Regions from separate parts of the Mesorhizobium sp. M5C.F.Ca.IN.020.29.1.1 genome, predicted to be linked through region 3. Evidence: predicted binding sites of a transcription regulator. Region 3 holds the regulator's gene; each other region holds the start of a gene.
What was found. The regulator PhoB, encoded in region 3, activates phosphate uptake and scavenging genes when phosphate is short. The targets are predictions, from matches to a motif close to TGTCATNNANCTGTCAT.

Region 1 (3,611 bases), on a different contig from region 3:
CAAGCCTGAGATAGCCGATGGCGAGCAGGAAGATGCCGGCCATCATCGTCGCCAGCAGCAACCCGTCAACACCGACCCGCGCCACCGTTGCCGCCACCAGCACGATGAAGGCGCCGGCCGGCCCGCCGATCTGGAAGCGGCTGCCGCCGAGCGCCGAGATGAGGAAGCCGCCGATGATGGAGGTGTAGAGCCCGCGCTCCGGCGTCACGCCCGATGCGATCGCGATCGCCATCGACAGCGGCAGCGCGACGATGGCCACGGTCAGCCCAGCGATGGCATCGGCCGTGAAATGCTCTGATGTGTAACCCTCGCGCAGCACCGTCACCAGCTTCGGCGTGAACAATTCGGAGAATGTCGGCCGCACCGGTTGATGAATTGTCCGCCGGATTTGATCCATGGACTGCCTTCCTCTCCTGATGCATGTCGCCCAAAAGTGCACAGCGGTTTTGGGACAACGACATGCATTAAAACCAAGGAGGCGGCGGGATCGTCGGCAGGACTGTCGGCGGTCGCCGTCGCGACTTTGCGGGCTCAGCCTGGCGGCTTCTTCGGCACGATCGGCTTGAGGCGCACGCCCCTGCCGCCGCGCTCGCTGGCCTGGTTTTCGCCGATCAGTTCCACGCCGGCCTCATCGAGAGCCTGGATGACCTTCATCAGCGTGTCGACCACGCCCCTGACGACGCCGTCGCTCGCTTCCATACGCTGAATGGTGGGAAGCGAAACCCCGGCGCGCTCGGCGAGCGACTTCTGATCGATGCCGGCCAGCGCCCTCGCGGCGCGCATCTGCGCGGCAGTGATCATCGGCTAAACCCCCGTCTGAGTCTGCAGGTCCATATATAATACCATCATTGTGATGGTTCAAGCATCAGGATGCACATGTCAGACATGCACACCAGACCGTTTGCGTCCTGCAAAGCCTGCGCGCCAGCTGGGACAGCAGGCCCCAGCGCCGCAACTTCGAGGAGAATTAGCGCAGCGTCGTTCTGAACGGCCGGTTCAGCCGCCGTCGCTCTGCCCGCGCCATCGCTGTAGCGCCCATGCGGCCAGCCAGCACAGCATCGCCCAGGCGAAGCCGGCGCACCAGCCGGCCAGCACGTCGGATGGCCAATGAACGCCGAGATAGACGCGGCTGATGCCGACCAGCAGGGTCGTCAGCACCGCCAATGCCAGCACATAGATCTTGGTCGTTCGCCCAGGCAGGAAGCGCGACGCCATGCTGCCCAGCGTCAAATATGTCACTGCCGACAGCATCGCATGGCCGCTCGGAAACGAAAGCGATGCCACGTCGGCGAGATGCGAGACCAGATCGGGGCGCGGCCGGTCGATTCCGAGCTTCAGCGTGCTCGACAGGGCCTGCCCGCCCGCCACTGCGACGAGGACGAGAAACGCTGGTCCCAGCCTGTGGATCAGCAGCAGATAGACGATCACGGCGGCCGTGATCAATAGGAGCACGCTGGCGCTGCCGAGGCTGGTGATGTCGCGCATCGCCCCTTCCAGCCATAGCGGTCCGATCGGATTGTCGGGCTGGCCCGCTTCACGGAAGGCGAGCAGGATTTCCGTATCGAAGGCGTGCGGCGTAGTGTCTCGCGCCACCTCCATCAGTTCCTCAAACCCCCACAGTCCGCAGGCGATGACCAGTCCGGCGAGCAGCACCGGGAATTCGATTCTGTTGAGCAGCTTGCTTGCGGTATTCTTCATCGGCCCTCGCTGTTACGGCCTTTGCAGATAGGGCCCAAGCGTGATCAGTGCCACCGCTGCGATGGCGAGCACGATGCCGGTCGCCTGCAACGCATTGACGCGCTCGCCGAAGAAGACCAGTGCCACCACGTTCACCGACACCAGCTGGATCACTGCCGACAGGCTGAACGACACCGACATGCCGAATTCACGGATCAGCCTCAGCATGATCAGATTGCCCAGCGAGTAGAGCGCCAAAGTCAAAACGATCTTGCCGAGGCTGGGCGCCAGCCCCCATTGCTTGGCCGCCGTCGCCGCCAGCAGGAAGATCACCGTGGAAATGCCGAGCTGCCCCAGTCCCCAGAAACTCACTTTTTGTCCCTCTCGACGCGGTCCTTCCGCGCCTGCCGCTGATCTTGTTTCCGAAGCGCCGGTCGCGGTCAAGCGAGGCTGATCATGGACACGAAATCGGGGCTGGAAATTGGCCGGCAACGTCATCAAACTGTGATCTGCCGGCGATAGGCGGTCAGTCAAGCAATCGCTCCAGCCATCCCAAAGAAGCCAGAGGCAAGCCCCATGACTGAACATCGCTCCCCCGACACCCATTTCCGCACCAGCCTGCTCGAGGAAAACGATGGGCCAGGAACCAATCCCACCGACAACCAGACGATGGGCGAGATCATCGCCGCACGTTTCTCGCGCCGTGGTTTCCTGCAGGGATCGCTTGCGGCAACCGCCATCGCCGCCACCGTCAGCCCGCTGGCGCTGATCCTCGCCGACCATGCCCGCGCAGCCGGCGGATCGGCCTTCAGCTTCGACGAGGTCGAGGCGGGCGTCGACGACAAGCACCATGTCGCCGCCGGCTATGACGCCGACGTGCTGCTGCGCTGGGGCGATCCGCTGTTTGCCGATTCGCCGGAATTCGATCCGACAAAACAGTCGGCGCAAGCCCAGGAAAGACAGTTCGGCTACAACAACGACTATGTCGGCTATATCCCGCTCGACGGCTCGGCCGAGCATGGCCTGCTGGTGGTCAACCACGAATACACCAACCCGCATCTGATGTTTCCGGGCCTCGTCACTATCGTCGAGGGCGAGGCCGCCAAGCAGGCGCCGCTGAGCAAGGAACAGGTCGATATCGAGATGGCCGCGCATGGCGGCACCGTCGTCGAAATCCGCAAGGCATCAGGCAAATGGCAGGTGGTGCGCGACGGCAAGCTCAATCGCCGCATCACCTCCAACACCGAGATGGCACTGTCCGGCCCGGTCGCCGGCCACGACCGGGTCAAGACCAGTGCCGACCCGACCGGCACGAGGGTCTTCGGCACCGTCAACAACTGCGCCGGCGGCGTCACGCCCTGGGGCACCTACGTCATGGCCGAGGAAAACATACACGGCTATTTCTCGGGCGAGCTGCAGGAAGGCCACAAGGAAGCCGCCAACTACAAGCGCCTGGGAATTCCCGAAGGCGCCTATGAGTGGGCGGCGCATTACGACCGCTTCGACATCGGCAAGGAGCCGAACGAGCCGAATCGCTTCGGCTGGATCGTTGAAGTCGACGTCAACGATCCGACCTCGGTGCCAAGGAAGCGCACTGCCATGGGCCGCTTCAAGCATGAGGGCGCTGAATCGATCGTCGCCAAGGATGGCCGCGTCGTCTTCTATCTCGGCGACGACGAACGCTTCGACTATGTCTACAAATTCGTCACGGCCGGCAAGTTCAACGCCGAGGACCGCACCGCCAACATGGATCTCCTCGACGACGGCACGCTCTATGTCGCCAAATTCGCCGAGGACGGGGCGGTCGAATGGCTGCCCATCGTCTTCGGCCAGGGCCCGCTGACGGCGGAGAACGGCTTTGCCAGCCAGGCCGACGTGCTCATCGAGACGCGCCGTGCCGCCGATCTGCTCGGGGCCACCAAGATGGACCGCCC
Region 2 (3,611 bases), on a different contig from region 3:
TGGCACCTCGCTCAAGTTCGAGGGCAAGTTCATCCTGCAGACCCGCACCGACGGGCCGGTCGACATGCTGGTGGCGGATTTTTCCACGCCACAGGCGCTGCGCGCCTATGCTCGCTTCGACGCCGACCGGCTGGAGGCACTGACATCTGTCGGCGAGACCTCGCAGCAGACGCTGCTCGGCAGCGGTGTCCTCGCGCTGACCATCGACCAGGGTGCCCACACGCAGCGCTATCAGGGCATCGTCCAGCTCGACGGTGAGACGCTGGAGGAGGCCGCGCGCACCTATTTTCGCCAGTCGGAACAGATCCCGACCGACCTCAGACTCTCGGTGGCCAAGCTGTTGACGCCCGGTGTCGGCGGTGCCCGCGAGCAATGGCGTGCCGGTGGCATCCTTGCGCAATTCCTGCCGCAATCGGCGGAACGCATGCGCGTGCCCGACCTTCCGGGCGGCGACGGCGATCCGCGCGATGAGATACATGATCCGGCCGACAATTCCTGGCAGGAACTTCTGGCATTGCTTGGCACCATCGAGCCGACGGAACTGATCGACCCGACGATCGGCGCTGAGCGGTTGCTTTACCGGCTGTTCCACGAGCACGGCGTCCGCGTCTTCGGCGGCGTACCGGTAGCCGACGAGTGCTCATGCTCCAGGGATAAGATCCGCGGCGTACTCGAAGGTTTCTCAGCCGACGAGATCAGGGACAGCACCGAGGATGGCGGCATTCATGTCGCCTGCGAATTCTGCTCGAAGCAATATGACTTCGATCCGGCGGAGTTTGCCGCGGCGCAGTAGACCATGATCCCGACCGAAGGTCCGCGCATCGAAAAGTGGAAAGCGTTTTTGCTTCGCTGACCTTCGGTTCGGAAAAGGTCCTGGTCTAAGAGTTAGAGCCCATCCCGATTCTATCGGGATGGATCAGGTCTAGCTGGTCAGTTGACGGTGCGCCGCGTGCCCGGCAGATCGAGCGAAAAGGCGGGGATGGCGACGTCGAACGTCTCGCCTCGCTTGTTGCGCATCGTATAGTGGCCGACCATGATGCCGGACGGCGTCGAGAGCGGGCAGCCAGACGTATATTGATAACTGTCGCCGGGGTTGAGTTCGGGCTGGTCGCCGACAACGCCGGCGCCGCGCACTTCCTCGACCCGGCCGGTGCCGTCGGTGATGTGCCAATAGCGTGACAGAAGTTGTACGAATTCATCCGACTGGTTGTCGATGGTCACCTGGTAGCCCCAGACATAGCGGTTCTCCGACGGGTCGGAGCGATCTTCCAGATAGAACGGCCTGACCTGTACTTCGATGTTGCGCGTAACGGCGCTGTACATAGCCTACTCCACAATATGCAGACGGAACTTTCGACGCTCTCCGCAGTTTGGTCAACGGGGCGCTTCCGTCGTTGCCCGACTCGTTTGCGCGCAGGTGCCGAAGAACAATGTCATTTAAGTGACACATGACAATGATGGTGTGCAGGGCCGGGCGACTCAGCATTCCGTCGAACTGTTGAAAACGGCTATCATGCGGCCGGCTTTTCTGGAGTGACCAGATATCGATGGAACTGACAGTCACAGCCGCCTTGCTTTCCACAGCTCTGCTTCTCGTCAATCTTGCCAGCATCCTGCTCGCTTCGTTGAAGCTGAAGCGGCCTGGCAGGATCGCGCCGCCAGCCGGCAAGGCGCCTCCGGTGTCGATCGTCGTGCCGTCGCGCGGCGTCGAGCCGTTTGCCGAGGAGACGCTCGAGCGCGCCTTCTCTCTCGACTGGCCGTGCTATGAACTCATCTTCTGCGTCGCCCATGCCGACGACCCGGTGGCCAGGCCGGTCACCGATGCGATTGCCCGTTTTCCGGCCGTGCCGGCCCGGCTGCTCGTCGGCGACGATCGCATCAGCGGCAATCCGAAACTCAACAATTGCGTGAAGGGCTGGGAGGCGGCGCGCCACCGCTGGATCATCCTTGCCGATTCCAACGTTCTGATGCCGAGGGATTATGTCCAGCATCTGATGGCGGCATGGCGGCCGGACACCGGCCTTGTCTGCTCGACGCCGATCGGCTCGCGGCCGGACGGGTTCTGGGCTGAGGTCGAATGCGCCTTCCTCAACACGCTGCAGGCGCGCTGGCAATATACCGGCGAGGCGATAGGCCTTGGCTTTGCCCAAGGCAAGAGCATGTTGTGGGACAAGCCCATGCTCGACGCCAATGGCGGGATCCGTGCGCTTGCCGCCGAGATCGCCGAGGATGCCGCCGCGACCAAGCTGGTCAACGGGCTTGGACTGCGCGTCAATCTCGTCGCCTCGCCCTTTGAGCAGCCGCTCGGTTTTCGCACGCTCGGCGAAATCTGGTCGCGCCAGGCCCGCTGGGCACGCCTGCGTCGCGTCACCTTCCCACTGTTCTTCGCACCCGAAATACTGGTCGGCGCGGCGGTGCCGCTGGCGCTTGCGCTGGTTGCTGCGGCCGGCGCCGGCTTCAGCCTGTCGGCGACCGCCCTCGTTGTGCTGGTAGTCGCCTATCTCCCGGAATGCGCTCTCGCCTCGGCCAAGAGCTGGCACCTGTCGCTACGCATGGTCCCGGCGATGATGGCGCGCGATTGCATCTTGCCGATTGTCTGGGCGCGTGGCTGGCTCAGCGGTGCCGTCGACTGGCGTGGCAACACGATGACCATCCACACCAGCGCCGTTGCGGAATTGGAAGAGACCCCGTCGGGCGCCTGACCGCGCCTGATTTTGACGATTCGAGCGACACCGCCCAGTGCACTATCTGGCGGCTTTCAGGGCCTGCTCGATGTCTTCGAGCAGGTCGTCGGTGTCCTCCAGGCCGACGGACAGCCTGAGCGTGCCTGGCCCGATGCCGAGTTCGGCGCGCGCCTCGTCGCTCAGATTCTTGTGTGTCGTCGTCGCCGGATGGGTGATCAGGCTCTTGGCGTCACCGAGATTGTTAGAGATCAGCACGATATCGAGCGCGTTCTGGAAGGCGAAGGCCGCCTGCTTGCCGCCCTTGACGTCGAGGCAGATCAGCGTCGAGCCGCCCGACATCTGCCTCTTGACGACCGCCGCTTGCGGGTGATCGGCGCGGCCGGGATAGATGACGCGGGCGATTTCCGGCCGCTCGGCGAGGAAGTCCGCGATCCGGCCGGCACTTTCCGTCTGCTGGCGCACGCGCAGCGGCAGCGTTTCCAGGCCCTTCAGCAGCGTCCAGGCGTTGAACGGCGACAGGCTGGGACCGGTGTGGCGGAAATAATCGTGCAGGTTCTCGTCGATCCATTTCTTGTCCGACAGGATGACGCCGCCGAGGCAGCGCCCCTGGCCGTCGATGTGCTTGGTCGCCGAATAGACGACGATATGGGCGCCGAGCTGCAACGGCTTCTGCTGCAAAGGCGTGGCAAAGACATTGTCGACGATCAGCCGCGCGCCGATCGAATCGGCAAGCGAGGCGACGGCTGCGATGTCGACGACTTCCAGCGTCGGATTGGTCGGGCTTTCAAGGAAGAACAGCTTCGTGTTGGGCCTGACCGCCTTTTCCCAATTGGCGATTTCGGTGCCATCGACCAGCGTCGCCTCGATGCCGTATTTCGGCGCCAGCGTCTCGACCACCCAGCGGCAGGAGCCGAACAGCGCGCGCGC
Region 3 (3,611 bases):
GTAGAGGATATGAACATCATGACGGAAGCCGGCGTCGAACAGAAACTGAGCAGCGGAACCAATGCCCCTTCGATCAAGATGAAGGGCGAAAAGGTCTCTGTTCATTACGGTGAGAAGCGAGCTCTGTTCGACGTGGACCTCGATGTCCGCGAGAACCAGGTGACGGCGTTGATCGGCCCATCGGGCTGTGGCAAGTCGACCTTCCTGCGTTGCCTGAACCGAATGAACGACACGATCGATATCGCGCGGGTGAGCGGCAAGATAACGCTCGACGGCGAGGATGTTTACGACCCGAAAATCGATGTCGTCGAGCTGCGAGCTCGCGTCGGCATGGTATTCCAGAAGCCGAACCCGTTTCCGAAATCGATCTATGAAAACGTCGCCTACGGTCCGCGCATTCACGGCCTGGCCAGGAGCAAGTCCGAGTTGGACGGCATCGTTGAATCGAGCCTGAAGAAAGCCGGTCTGTTCAACGAGGTCAAGGATCGCCTGCTCGAGTCGGGCACCGGTCTCTCCGGCGGACAGCAGCAGCGCCTGTGCATCGCGCGCGCCATCGCCGTGTCGCCGGAAGTGATTCTGATGGACGAGCCCTGTTCGGCGCTGGATCCGATCGCCACCGCCCGCGTCGAGGAACTGATCGACGAACTGCGCCAGAACTACACGATCGTCATCGTCACCCACTCGATGCAGCAGGCAGCGCGCGTGTCGCAACGCACGGCGATGTTCCATCTCGGCTACCTGGTCGAGGAGGGCGCAACCGACAAGATGTTCACCAATCCCGACGACAAGCGCACCCAGGACTACATCACCGGCCGGTTCGGCTGAGCGGTCCGGCGGCGAATTTCGAACACGAGGACAGGATCATGGGTGAACACACCGTCGCATCTTTCGACGAGGAACTGGAGCACATCGACAGGCTGATCCGCGACATGGACGAGCTCGCCGCCGCGATGGTCGCAACCTCGATCCGCGCGTTGCTTGCGTCAGACAATGCGATGGCGCAGCGTGTCGTCTCGGACGACGCGATCATGGATGCGCGGCAGCGCGAACTCGACGACAGTGCGATCACGCTGATCGCCAAGCGGCAGCCGATGGCGCAAGATCTGCGCGCCGTGGTTGGCGCAATCCGCATGGCCGGTGATCTCGAGCGCATCGGCGATTTGGCCAAAAACATAGCCAAGCGGGTCAGCGCAGTCGGGCAGAGCACCACGCCGCGCAATCTGTCGCACGGTATCGACGGGATGGCGGATCTCGTTCTTGTGCAGCTCCGCGGGGTGGTTGAGCACTATGTGTCGCGCAATGCCGGCGCTTTGAAAGAACTGCGCGCCGACGATCAGAAGATCGACGTGAAATACACGGCGGTTTTCCGCGAACTCCTGACCTACATGATGGAGGATCCGCGCAACATCACCGCTTGCACCCATCTTCTGTTTTGCGCCAAGAATCTCGAACGCATCGGCGATCATGTCACCAACATAGCCGAAAACGCCTACTTTGTCGTGACCGGGCAGCAATTGCCGGCGGATCGCCCGAAGCTCGACGAAACGACGATGTCGGCGCCGGCGACATGACAGGAGTGACCGGCCGATGATCGCGCCGCGCATCATGGTGGTGGAGGATGAAGAGCCGCTGGGCGTCCTCCTCCGCTACAATCTGGAATCCGAAGGCTATCAGGTCGAGGTGGTGACGCGCGGCGACGAGGCCGAAATCCGGCTGCAGGAAAACGTGCCCGATCTTCTGGTGCTCGACTGGATGGTGCCGGCGGTTTCGGGCATCGAGCTTTGCCGGCGCCTTCGGGTGCGTCCCGAAACCGAGCGGCTGCCGATCATCATGCTGACCGCGCGCGGCGAGGAGAGCGACCGGGTGCGCGGCCTTTCCACCGGAGCCGACGACTATCTGGTCAAGCCGTTCTCGACACCGGAATTCATGGCCAGGGTCAAGGCGCTGCTGCGCCGCGCCAAGCCGGAAGTACTGTCCAGCGTGCTGAAGGTCGGCGACATCATGCTCGATCGCGAATCGCACAGGGTCTATCGCAAGAAGAGCGAGATCCGGCTCGGGCCGACCGAATTCCGGCTGCTCGAATTCATGATGCGGCACCCGGGTCGGGTCTTCTCGCGCAGCCAGTTGCTCGACAATGTCTGGGGCGAGACGATCTACATCGACGAGCGCACGGTGGACGTCCATGTCGGCCGGTTGCGCAAGGCGGTCAACAATGGTCGCATGCCCGATGTCATCCGCACCATCCGCGGCGCGGGCTATGCGATCAGGGAAGACTAGGGATGTGCTGATATCCAGGTGGTGCCGGCCTGCGAACGCCGGCTTCCTGGGCTTCCGGTGCTCACGTACCCAAAAGTACGCTCCGCTCCGGTTCTCGGAACCCACCATTCTCGACTCGGCCTGACCTGAATCTCAACACACCCCAAGTCGCGATCCGGGATCCTCCCTTCGAGTTCAAGCCACGTTCTTTCCGACCGAGCCGGCTCGTGCCTGGATGCTCGGCGCGAAGATCTCTTGGTCGACGAAGCTCAGCGCCCGCATGGCGCAGCCTTCTCGGATCAGCGGCAGTTCGTTCGGCTCGGTGTCGAAGGAAATCGAACCCGAATGCTGGCCGCCCGCGGTCTGGGCGATGGCCTCGCGCAGGGCCGGCTCGATCAGGTCGAAGGCGGCAGCGCTGGCACCGACCATGGCGACCGGCGCCGGATCGATCAGCGCGAACAGGCTGCCGAGCCCGAAGCCGAGCGCCTCGCCGGCCTTGCGGTAGGCTTCGCGCTCCGGTCCGTCCGTCTCGCGCGCCCGGGCCGCCAGTGCCCGCATCTCGGCGTCGCTGACATCGGCGACCGGCTCGGCGTTCTCGCTCAATTGCCTCGCGTTGCGCCAGATAGCGTAGTTGCCGGCATAAGCCTCGACGCAACCGCGCCGCCCGCAGCGGCAAAGCGCGCCGCCCGGCCGATGAATCATGTGGCCGAATTCGCCGCCTGAGGAATGGGTGCCGGTGAACAGCTCGCCCTTGAGCACCAGCCCCATACCGATGCCATGCGAGAGCAGGATGGCGATGAAATCGTCGCGGTAGCGATCCGGGTCGCGCCAGCGCAGCGCCACGGCCATCATGTTGCAGTCGTTCTCCATAATGGCCGGGATGCCGAACTCGCGTTCCAGAATGTCGGCGAAGGCGATGTTCGTCTGCGGCGTGATCGGCGACCACAACATGGCGCGCGCATGGGAATCGGTAATACCCTGGATCGCCAGCGCGATGCGGGCGACGCTTTGGACGTCGAGGTCGGGGTCTTCGAGCCGGCGCCGGACTATGGCGACACATTCGTCGATCAGCTCGTCGCGCGACATGGTCAGCGTGTCCAGCCGGCGCTGTTCCTCGGCGACCACTTGTCCGGCATAGTCGATGACAGCGACCGACAGCGAATTCAGCGACAACACGACGGCCAATACCGCAGCGGCTTCCGGATTGAGGCTGAGGCCAACCTGCGGCCGGCCACGTTTCAGCGAAACGGTCTCACTCGCCTTGCTCTCGGCCAGGATGCCTTCGTGGATCAGGTCGGAAGAGATCGCCGATATGGTCGAATGGCTGAGGCCGGTGGTTGCGGCGATCTCGGTCC
Region 4 (3,611 bases), on a different contig from region 3:
TGGCACTCGGTGACGCGCACGGAGCCGAGCGGTACCGCGAAGGGCAGCTCCGGCACATCGAGTTCCAGCTCGACCTCACCGATGCGAACTTCGCCGACGAAGGGATGGTTGCGGGCATAGCCGCGCTGGGTGGAATAGCCGAGCGCCAGCAGAAAACCCTCATCGCCGCGTGACAGCGCCTGCAGGCGGATGTCGCGCGCCATCGGGAATTCCAGCGGCTCGCGGGTGATGTCGCCGGGGACATGATCCTGCGGCATGTCGCCATCAGGCTCGATCAGGCCTTCGCGGGCGAGGATCGCGGAGACGCGCGGCATGGCTTCCGCCTCGCTGGCACGCTGCAGCGGCTCGGCGACATCGCCGCCCGCGGCGAGCTCCGGATCGAGCAGCCGGTGAGTGTAGTCGAAAGTCGGGCCGAGCAGCTGGCCGCCAGGAAGATCCTTGTAGGTCGCCGAAACGCGCCGCTCGACCAGCATCGCGCCAGTGTCGATCGCCTTGGTATAGCCGAAGCGTGGCAGCGTGGTCCGATAGGCACGAACCAGGAAGATCGCCTCGATCATGTCGCCGCGCGCCTGAACGATGGCGAGGGCCGCCAGCTCGCGGTCGTAGAGCGAACCCTCGCTCATCACCCGGTCGACGCCGAGCGCCAGCTGCTCGACGATCTGGTCGAGGCGCAGCGCCGGCACGGAACGGTCGCCGCGCCGGCGGTCGGCGAGCAGGGAGTGGGCGTTGGCAATGGCCGCTTCGCCGCCTTTTACCGCGACATACATATCACGCCTCCATCGTCTTGATGCGCGTCGTGCGCGGCAGGCAGGCAACGCCGTCGGGGGTGGCAAGGATGATGTCGACGCCACGCGGAAAGCGCAGGTTGTTCTGCTTCCATTGCTCGACGAAATGGCGCGGCACCTGCGCCGGCGCGATGGTTGCAGTCATTTCGATGCCGGGACCTTCGAGCAGCAGAGGGGCGCCTGAAACGATATCGCTCACCTGCAGGATCAGCGTCGTGGAGCGGTCGGGATAGTCCTGGGTGCCCTGTGAAAAGCCATCGAGCGACATCATCTCGGCCGGCGTGGCGATCAGCGCGAAATGCGCGTCGGCCGGCGTATTGGCCAGCGCCGCGCCGGTGTGGAAGCCGAGCCAGGATTTCACCGCTGCTGGGGCCTGCAAAACGAGGTCGAGCCAGAGCGGCGTGTCGTTGTCGCACAGCGCCAGCGCGATAGCGCCCGCGGTGGCCGACAGTGGCGCCGGCGGGCGGGCAAAGATCGGCAGGGGCTGCAGGGTGCCTGGCCGCGCCATCGCATCCATCACGGCGCGGAACACCGTCTGGGCGTCGAACACCGGATCGGCAAAGCCGCCCTCGATCGCTTGCGTTGCGATGTCCATCAGTCTTCTCCGCGTACCATGGTGAAGAAATCGACCTTCGTTGCCGCCGTCTCGGCGCGCCGCCGTTCATGTGCGCCGGCAAGTGCGGCCTGCAGCGGCGCAATGAGTTTTGTCTCGACCTCGCGGCGCAGGGCAGGATCCTGCCAGAGCGCGTCGGCGATCGCCGCCAGTTTTGCTTTCTGCTTGTCACGGCCGAGCGCGTAGCAGTGGCCGACCTGTCCGGATGCGAGCCGGACGGTAGCGCGGGTGACCGTCGCCTCGCCGACATTGAATGGTGCGCCGCCGCCGCCGATGCGGCCACGCACGGTGACCAGGCCGGTTTCGGGACCGCGCAGGAGTTCTGCTTCCGAAGGCAGGCCGGCTGCGTTCCAAAGGCGGACGATATCGTCGCCGGTCGATTGCGCCAGCGTCGCCATGACGGCCTTGCGCTCAGCCTGATCGCGCGCTTCCTGTCCTCGCATGGCAGCCATTCCTTCTCGTTCCGAATTTGTATAATGATGTAGACAATTATACAAATTATACCTATTCTCTAAAGCGTGTCCATGACGGATGGATGACAGGGCGAAAACATCGGGGCAAGAGATGATCGGGCAACAGATTGCCAGCAGCATAGAGCGGCGCAGCGGCGTCTCGCTGTGGCGGCAGATCGCCGACCAGATCCTGCATTCGATCGCCATCGGCGACTTTGCCGAGAATGCCGCGCTGCCCCCGGAGATTGCACTGGCGGAGCGTTATGGCGTCAACCGCCATACCGTGCGCAGCGCCATCGCAGCACTGGTACAGGATGGCGTGCTGAGGGCCGAACAGGGGCGCGGCACTTTCGTGCTTTCGCGCAAGCGGCTGTCCTATCCGATCGGCGCCCGCACCCGTTTTTCGGAGGGCTTGCAAGGGCAGGCGACGGAGCGCCGCAGCGTGCTGCTCGAATCGGCGGTCGAGCCGGCCAGCTGGCGCGTCGCCGAAGGGCTGGGGCTTGCCAAGGGTTCGAATGTCATACGCCTTGAGACGCGCGGCGAAGCCGACGGACAGCCGGTCTCGCGTGCCACCGGCTGGTTCGATGCGAAACGCTTCGAAGGCATCGAGGCCGCTATCGCGGAAACTGGATCGGTGACCGCCTCGCTCCAGCGTTTCGGCATCAGTGACTATCTCAGGCAATCGACAGTGCTGTCGGCGCGCCACGCAGATGCCGCCGATCTCGCCGATCTCGATCTGCAGTCCGGCGCCATCGTGCTGGTCACGGTCGCGGTCAATGTCACGCCGGACGGCCAGCCGATCCAGTTCGCCGAAACGCGTTTTCCGGCTGAGCGCGTCGAGCTCAAATTGTCGGCGCGGTAGGTAGGTGCGCGTCTATCCCGGTCTCATCCGACCTGAATGACCGCCTTGATCAGGCCGGATTTCTCATGCGCCCAGCGGCCGAGGTCGCGTGGTGTGTCGCCAAGCGTCGTGCGATGGGTGACGAGCTTTGCCAGCGGCACCGCGCCGTCGCGGATCGAGGCGGCGACATGGTCGAAGTCGGCGCGCAGCGCGTTGCGGCTGCCGATCAGCGTCATCTCGCGCTTGTGGAATTCGGGGTCGGAAAAGACGATGTCGTCCTTGACGACGCTGACCAGGACCAGCGTTCCGCCATGCGCGACATGGGCGAAAGCCGACTGGACTGACTGGGTGTTGCCAGTGGCGTCGAAAACCACGTCAAAGCCTTCGCCGTCAGTCGCCTCCCGCGCCAGATCGGTTGCCGATCCCTTCGAGCCGTCGAGGGTGGCAAAGTCGAGTTCGCTTGCGGCGAAACCCAGCCTCTCGGCACTCATGTCGAGCAGCGTCACGTCGAGACCGGCGATGCGGGCAAACAGCGCCGTGCCGAGCCCGATCGGCCCGGCGCCGATGACCAGCGTGCGCGCGCCGGGCTGCGCCAGCGAGCGCCGCACGGCATGCGCCCCGATCGCCAGGAACTCGACGGCGGCGGCGTCGGCCAGCGACAGGCCGTTGGCCGGGTAGAGGTTCTGCGCCGGCACCAGGATCCGTTCGCACATGGCGCCGTCGCGGTGGACGCCAAGCACCTCGATCCTGACGCAGCAATTAGGCTTGCCTTGCCGGCAGGCGATGCATTTGCCGCAAGCGAGATAGGGATTGATGATCACCGGTTCGCCAACGGCCAGATCGACGCCTTCGCCGGCCTCGATCACAGTGCCGGAAACCTCGTGGCCCATGATGCGGGGATAAGCGAGGAACGGATGCTT

Region 1: a site for PhoB is predicted at 2,170-2,186, ahead of EOA85_RS01530 (PhoX family phosphatase). Genes of this name have one in related genera too.
Region 2: a site for PhoB is predicted at 1,432-1,448, ahead of EOA85_RS21865 (ceramide glucosyltransferase). Genes of this name have one in related genera too.
Region 4: a site for PhoB is predicted at 1,923-1,939, ahead of phnF (phosphonate metabolism transcriptional regulator PhnF). Genes of this name have one in related genera too.

Annotation. Positions count from the first base shown of each region.
Region 1 covers NZ_RZSW01000007.1:23,726-27,336, forward strand. The annotation lists gene EOA85_RS01510 (SulP family inorganic anion transporter) at 1-397, opposite strand, end outside; gene EOA85_RS01515 (helix-turn-helix transcriptional regulator) at 532-801, opposite strand; gene EOA85_RS01520 (phosphatase PAP2 family protein) at 997-1,698, opposite strand; gene EOA85_RS01525 (hypothetical protein) at 1,711-2,049, opposite strand; gene EOA85_RS01530 (PhoX family phosphatase) at 2,254-3,611, shown strand, end outside.
Region 2 covers NZ_RZSW01000299.1:1,878-5,488, forward strand. The annotation lists gene EOA85_RS21855 (Hsp33 family molecular chaperone) at 1-793, shown strand, start outside; gene apaG (Co2+/Mg2+ efflux protein ApaG) at 931-1,323, opposite strand; gene EOA85_RS21865 (ceramide glucosyltransferase) at 1,548-2,702, shown strand; gene EOA85_RS21870 (O-succinylhomoserine sulfhydrylase) at 2,745-3,611, opposite strand, start outside.
Region 3 covers NZ_RZSW01000094.1:5,484-9,094, reverse strand. The annotation lists gene pstB (phosphate ABC transporter ATP-binding protein PstB) at 10-825, shown strand; gene phoU (phosphate signaling complex protein PhoU) at 864-1,571, shown strand; gene phoB (phosphate regulon transcriptional regulator PhoB) at 1,588-2,277, shown strand; gene EOA85_RS10480 (ROK family protein) at 2,452-3,611, opposite strand, start outside.
Region 4 covers NZ_RZSW01000487.1:397-4,007, forward strand. The annotation lists gene EOA85_RS27740 (carbon-phosphorus lyase complex subunit PhnI) at 1-767, opposite strand, end outside; gene phnH (phosphonate C-P lyase system protein PhnH) at 769-1,380, opposite strand; gene phnG (phosphonate C-P lyase system protein PhnG) at 1,380-1,841, opposite strand; gene phnF (phosphonate metabolism transcriptional regulator PhnF) at 1,963-2,712, shown strand; gene EOA85_RS27760 (zinc-binding alcohol dehydrogenase family protein) at 2,736-3,611, opposite strand, start outside.